DNA from 3 places in the Massilia sp. DWR3-1-1 genome. Region 2 is predicted to be linked to each of the others. Evidence: predicted binding sites of a transcription regulator. Region 2 holds the regulator's gene; each other region holds the start of a gene.
The links. Region 2 encodes sigma-54, which starts transcription at its own class of promoters, with help from an activator protein. Its sites were predicted from a motif close to TGGCANGNAANCTGCTTT; they were not measured.
Positions count from the first base shown of each region.

Region 1 (2,269 bases), on a different contig from region 2:
GGTATCGATCGGCATTAGAGGGGATAGCTGATGGAATATTGCTGGAAGTGCAACTCGGATGCGATCGCAGCACTCAGTGATGCTGGCAATTGATGGTGCGGCTGGCGGGGATCGAACCCACGACCCTTGGCTTCGGAGGCCAATACTCTATCCACTGAGCTACAGCCGCATTGCATGGAGAGGCGAAGGATACAGGCTTTCAAAGGCTTCGTCCATTGCCAGCGCCTGTAAAGGCCAAAGATTATTCGGCAGCTTGCTTGTGCCGATGGCAAGGCTACACGCAAATTCAGCCAAGAATGGGCGAAAAAGACATTGCCAGCAGCGAGAATTCACACTAAATTTCACAAATCCAGGGCGCACCACATCTCTTTGCCCCGCTGTTAGGACTTGAGCAGTCGCGATCGGTAAGCAAATCCTAGCGCGAAAAGTCCAATGCCGAACAACAGCAAACCGTCGGGCTCTGGCACCGCGGTTTCTGGGATATCGCTGACATAAAATTCGAAAATGACGCTCGATATGTTCAACCCGCCCATATTGGGAACTTCCAAGGAGGCGTCAATAGAAGGCATGCTACCATCCCATGGCGATGCCAGACTGGCGAGGCTTGCCAAATTTTCGGATGCGAATCTTACCACGCCATCACTGTCGAGTAGGGTCAGGCGTGCGTCATACAGCGTCGCAGGTGACTCCAGATCGATCACGTCACCAAACGTTCCAATTCCAAAATAAGCAGTTTCGCCAAACATCGGAAACAAATCACCGTCGGCGCCTATGCTTACGATGATACGGTGATTGAGTCCACCCAACGATGCATCGGATTCGCTAACGCTGAGCAGAATACCGTCACGTGTTGTGTACGCTGTGGCGTCATCAAAAATTGTCTCCGCAGCGAACGCACTTCCACTCCCAGAGCCCTGCAAATAGAAAACGTAGCTTGATCCACTCACCACGATCGCCGAAGCAGAGCTCGAAAAACCCAACGTGGCGACCAGCAAAACCAATCCAGCCAAAATCTTTTTCATAACGGGCTCCAAAGCAAAACTATTAACGGCATCCTCATGCAAAGCAAGTATCGTTCCAATAAAAATAATCCTTACTTATCAATGACTTAGAAAAATATTCCGGAAAAAATCGCTGTAGATGTAAGAATTTTCGACAGGGCGGCACATTAGCTGGTCAATGGTCGTGGCCCGAGGCATCTAGTGGCAATGTGGCCGGTATCGTAGAGCTCCGTGCCTGCAGAACGGACGTGTGCTGGCCGGCACTACGCCATGGCCATGCGATCGCCCTACAACAAATCTGAAGTTGCTCGGACAAAATTTTTCGTGGGCGCGTTAGGACAGGATAGACTTACTGGACTTTCCTAAAGTTGCCATGCGATGAATTACCCAACTCCTCTAGCTGTGATCTGTTTAACGATCCTCGCATTTTTCTCCGTCGCCCTCATGGCAAAGTGGGACCGTTCCGAGGATGCCGCGGCCAGTCGCTTCATGTCGATCGATGGATTGCGCGGCTATTTAGCCTTTTTTGTGTTTGTCCACCACGCGGCCGTTTGGCTGATCTATTCGCATACTGGCCTATGGCAATTACCGCCGTCGTATCTGTACACGCAGTTGGGCCAGTCCAGCGTTTCGCTGTTCTTCATGATCACGAGCTTTCTTTTTTACACCAAGCTACTCGACAGCCGTGGTCAAAACTATGATTGGAATGCCTTCTTCATAGGCCGCTTTTTCCGTCTGACACCCTTGTATTTTTTCGCCATAGGCGTGCTATTTCTTTTCGTTGCCATTCTTTCCAAAGGCATTTGGCATGACTCGTTCCGGTATGTCCTTCGTTGCCTACTTGAATGGATCACTTTCACACTGGTCCGTGCGCCAGACATCAATCAAATACCAGCGCATCTGATCGTCGCTGGGGTCACATGGTCCCTTCCTTACGAATGGATGTTTTACTTTTCCCTTCCGCTTTTTGCTGTGACTGCGGGGCAACGCGTGAAGTGGAGGCTGCTCTTGATGGCCACGGCCATGTTGTTGCTGAGCGTAGTGTTGCATATGAGTTTGCACATGGCGTTTGTATTTGCGGGAGGTATTTTTTCTGCGCTGATCGTGAGAAATCAAAGGTTTTGTGGCCTCGCACGAACAAAGACGGGGTCGACGCTAGCGCTTGTCGCTCTGCTCTCGGTGACGGCATTCCCCACAGCTTATGAGTGGCTGCCGCTGGCTTTGCTGACCCTCGCATTCAGCCTCATCGCCGGCGGTGCCAGCCTGTT
Region 1 is NZ_JAFCXL010000012.1:97,497-99,765, reverse strand. Features, by position in the region: tRNA gene ACP7EY_RS14420 (tRNA-Arg) at 94-169, opposite strand; gene ACP7EY_RS14415 (PEP-CTERM sorting domain-containing protein) at 381-1,022, opposite strand; gene ACP7EY_RS14410 (acyltransferase family protein) at 1,380-2,269, shown strand, end outside.
Region 1: a site for sigma-54 is predicted at 1,063-1,080, ahead of ACP7EY_RS14415 (PEP-CTERM sorting domain-containing protein). Genes of this name have one in related genera too.

Region 2 (2,269 bases):
GGCCTTAAGCGGCAGCGGCCGGGAGTTCTTGCTCGGACAGGTGCTTGATGGCCTGGTGGTCGTGGTCCTGGATCTGGGATTTGTATTTCATGACCTGGCGGTCGAGCTTGTCGATGAGACAGTCGACGGCGGCATACAGGTCGTGCGACAGGGCGTTGACGTTGATGGTCTTGCCCGGCAATCGGAGGTTGATTTCGGCTTTCTGCCGTTTTTCTTTTTCAGTCAGATTATCGACGGTGAGAATGACAGCAATGTCGATCACTTGGTCAAAATGGCGCCGCACGCGTTCCAGTTTGCTCTGTACGTAGTCACGGATGGCTGGGGTCACTTCAAGATGATGTCCGCTGATTGTGAGATTCATACACACTCCTTAGATGATGTCGCTTCCTGTTCATGCATGCCGCATAAAGCGGGACGTAGAGGAACACTGAAAAAACGATCTACAGATTCTTGCGGAGAGCGACAGGTGGAATCTTGAGCGCTTCACGGTATTTGGCCACCGTGCGGCGCGCAATGACCATCCCCTGTTCCCCCAGCATATCTGCGATCTTGCTGTCTGAAAGTGGGTTCTTCGGGTCTTCCGCTCCTGTCAATTGCACGATCAGTGCCCGGATCGCTGTCGACGATGCTTCGCCGCCGGCGTCGGTCGCTACGTGGCTGCCAAAGAAATATTTCAACTCAAACATTCCATGCGGGGTCAGCATGTATTTTTGAGTGGTTACCCGAGAGATAGTGCTCTCGTGTAGGCCCAGTGTATCAGCAATTTCACGCAGCACAAGTGGCCGCATGGCAACTGCGCCGTGCGAGAAGAAATTTCTCTGGCGCTCGACGATGGCCTCGGCCACGCGCAAAATTGTGTCGAAGCGCTGGCGCATATTTTTGATCAGCCACTTCGCTTCCTGCAGCTGCGCGCCCATCTGGCTCTCGCCCTTGCCCTGCTTGAGCAGGTTGGCGTACATGCTGTTCACGCGCAGGCGCGGCATGACGTCGTTGTTCAGGCTCACGGTCCAGCCGCCGCGGCCCTTCTTGACGATGACGTCGGGCACCACGTAGTCGGAGGCGCCGGCGCCGAAGCCGGCGCCCGGGTGCGGATTGCACTGGCGGATTACCGCTTGCGCTTCGCGCAGGTCCTCGTCATCGCAGTCGAGGGCTTTTTTGAGTTTGTTAAATTCGCGCTGGGCGAACCAGGTCAGGTGATTGCAGACGATGTCGAGGGCCATGCGGCGCGTCACCAGCGGCACGCCCGCCATGCGCCGGATCTGGATCGCCAGGCACTCGGCGGCGTTGCGCGCGCCCACGCCGGGCGGGTCAAAACTTTGCAGCAGCGACAAGGCGGTTTTCAGCTCGTCCGGATCGATCTCGAGTTCGGCCGGCATGCGCTCGAGGATGTCGTCGAGCGATTCGGTCAGGTAGCCATTGTCGTCGAGCGCGTCGATCATCAGTTCGACCAGCGCGCGGTCGCGCACTTCGAGCATGGCCAGGCGCATCTGCTCACACAGGTGCTCGCGCAGGCTGGTGGCCGTCGCCTCGATCTGCGGGCGCGAATCCTCGTCGTCGGGCGACTTGTTGCGCGACGCTTCGCTCCAGTCCTCGCCGTCGCCGCTGGTGTCCTGGGCGCTCTCGCCGCCCATGTCGACGTTCTCGCCGCTGTCGGCCGCCGGCGCGTCGGCGCTGGGCGGCGCATCCTGGTTCGACACTTCCGGCGCTTCGGCGTTGCCGCTGGCGCCGACGGCGCCATCGGCCAGCAGGCGTACCGAGTTGTCGAGCGGGTCGTCGAGACGCTCGAGCAGGGGATTGTCGGACAGCAGATGCTCGAGCTCCTGGTGCAGTTCGAGCGTCGACAACTGCAGCAGGCGGATCGACTGCTGCAGCTGCGGCGTGAGCGCCAGGTGCTGCGACGTGCGTAGTTGGAGGGACTGTTTCATGGTTCGTCAGTGGCCTACATGCGGAAGTGTTCGCCCAGATAGACCCGCCGCACCGACTCGTCGGCGATGATGTCATCGGGGCGCCCGGAGGCCAGCACGGCGCCCTGATTGATGATGTAAGCGCGGTCGCAGATGCCCAGCGTTTCGCGCACATTGTGGTCGGTAATGAGCACGCCGATGCCACGCTCCTTCAAAAAGCGCACGATGCGCTGGATCTCGATGACGGCGATCGGGTCGACCCCGGCGAACGGTTCGTCGAGCAGCACGAAACGGGGGTTGGTGGCCAGCGCGCGGGCGATTTCCACGCGCCGCCGCTCGCCGCCCGACAGCGACAAGGCCTGGTT
Region 2 is NZ_JAFCXL010000005.1:113,591-115,859, reverse strand. Features, by position in the region: gene hpf (ribosome hibernation-promoting factor, HPF/YfiA family) at 5-361, opposite strand; gene ACP7EY_RS07075 (RNA polymerase factor sigma-54) at 441-1,925, opposite strand; gene lptB (LPS export ABC transporter ATP-binding protein) at 1,940-2,269, opposite strand, start outside.

Region 3 (2,269 bases), on a different contig from region 2:
CCCGTTTCGATGCCGTTCAGACCAGGTCTGTTGGCAGCGAAACAAGCCGCCTTCTTACAGCGAGTAGTACATGTCGAATTCGGCCGGGTGGGTCGTCATGCGCATGCGCTGGACGTCCTGCATTTTCAGTTCGATGTAGGCATCGATCATCGAATCGCTGAACACGCCGCCGCGGGTGAGGAACTCGCGGTCCTTGTTGAGCGCGTCGAGGGCTTCTTCCAGCGACGAGCACACCGTCGGGATCAGCGCGTCTTCTTCAGGCGGCAGATGGTACAGGTCTTTGGTGGCCGCTTCGCCCGGGTGGATCTTGTTGGCGATACCGTCGAGACCGGCCATCAGCAGCGCGGCGAAGCACAGGTAGACGTTGGCCAGCGGGTCCGGGAAACGCGTTTCGATACGGCGGCCTTTTGGATTGGCCACGTGCGGAATGCGGATCGAGGCCGAGCGGTTACGGGCCGAGTACGCCAGTTTGACGGGGGCTTCGAAACCTGGCACCAGGCGCTTGTACGAGTTGGTGCCTGGGTTGGTGATGGCGTTGAGGGCCTTGGCATGCTTGATGATGCCGCCGATGTAGAACAGCGCCGTTTCCGACAGGCCCGCATAGCCGTCGCCGGCGAACAGGTTCTTGCCGTCTTTCCAGATCGACTGGTGCACGTGCATGCCCGAGCCGTTGTCGCCAACGATCGGTTTTGGCATGAAGGTGGCGGTCTTGCCGTAGCTGTGGGCCACGTTCCACACCACGTATTTCAGGTTCTGGGTCCAGTCGGCGCGCTCGACCAGGGTCGAGAAGCGGGTGCCGATTTCATTCTGGCCGGCGCCGGCCACTTCGTGGTGGTGCACTTCGACGGGAATGCCCAGCGACTCAAGAATCAGGCACATTTCCGAACGCATGTCCTGGAACGAGTCGACCGGTGGCACGGGGAAGTAGCCGCCCTTGACGGTCGGACGGTGGCCGCTGTTGCCGCCTTCGGTCTTGGCGTCGGTCGACCACGAAGCTTCGTCTGAATCGATCTTGACGAAGCAACCCGACATGTCGACTTTCCAGCGCACCGAATCAAAGATGAAAAATTCTGGCTCGGGACCAAAATAGGCGGTGTCGCCGTGGCCGGACGATTTCAAGTACGCTTCGGCGCGCTTGGCGATCGAGCGGGGATCGCGGTCGTAACCCTTGCCGTCCGACGGTTCAATGACGTCGCACTGCATGAACATGGTGGTTTCTTCCATGAACGGGTCGATGTTGGCGGTGTTCGGGTCCGGCATCAGGATCATGTCCGATGCTTCGATCCCTTTCCAGCCGGCGATCGACGAGCCGTCGAAGGCGTGGCCCGACTCGAATTTATCGAGATCGAAGTGCGAAACCGGCACGGTGACGTGCTGCTCTTTACCGCGGGTATCAGCAAAACGGAAATCAACAAACTTGACTTCGTGCTCTTCGGCCATCTTCAACACTTCTGCGGCGGTCTTTGCCATTCAAAATCTCCTAAATGAAATAAGGGGTGCACCAGCCTTGCAGCGGCGCAAACACAAGGACAATCTTAGCAGAATCCATGCCAGCGGGAGCGCTGATCGGGAGGGAACTTTTTGCGGCGAATTACGGCGGCTCGGGGCCAAACGGCCCCATCCGTGATCCGGGGTGCGTGAAAATGCACCAACTAAATGCACCACCATGGTGCGTCAACACAGACTGGCACCGCCATGGTGCGGACCGCCCCACAAGCGTGGTGCGCCGCCGTCGTCATATAATCGCCTGATCGCCGCCGCGCCACTTTCCATGATGGGAATGACTCATGAGCACCACCGAACAGCTGTTAGCCATCGCCCGCTCGCGCGGCGCCGACCAACCGTATGCGGGCGCCGTCACGCCGGCCGAAGCGTGGGAGCTGCTGCGCCTGCAGCCAGGCGCCAGGCTGGTCGACGTGCGCACCAACGCCGAACGCCACTGGGTTGGCCAGGTGGCGTTGCCGCCCGGCCAGCACATGGCGGTCGAATGGACCAGCTGGCCCAGCGGCGTGGTCAATCCCCAGTTTATCGAGCAGCTCGGCGCCATCGCCGCCCGCGACAACGTGTTGCTGTTCCTGTGCCGTTCGGGGGTGCGCTCGCGCCACGCGGCCAAGCTGGCCACCGAGCACGGCTACAGCAATGCCTTCGATATCCTCGAAGGCTTCGAGGGCGACAAGGACAGCGCCGGCCACCGCAAGACCAGCGGGGGCTGGTGCCACGCGGGGCTGCCGTGGATCGGCGGCTAAGAACCTAAACGCGCGCCGGCTCC
Region 3 is NZ_JAFCXL010000017.1:52,379-54,647, reverse strand. Features, by position in the region: gene glnA (type I glutamate--ammonia ligase) at 55-1,470, opposite strand; gene ACP7EY_RS17585 (rhodanese-like domain-containing protein) at 1,788-2,246, shown strand; gene ACP7EY_RS17580 (TAXI family TRAP transporter solute-binding subunit) at 2,251-2,269, opposite strand, start outside.
Region 3: a site for sigma-54 is predicted at 1,536-1,553, ahead of glnA (type I glutamate--ammonia ligase). Genes of this name have one in related genera too.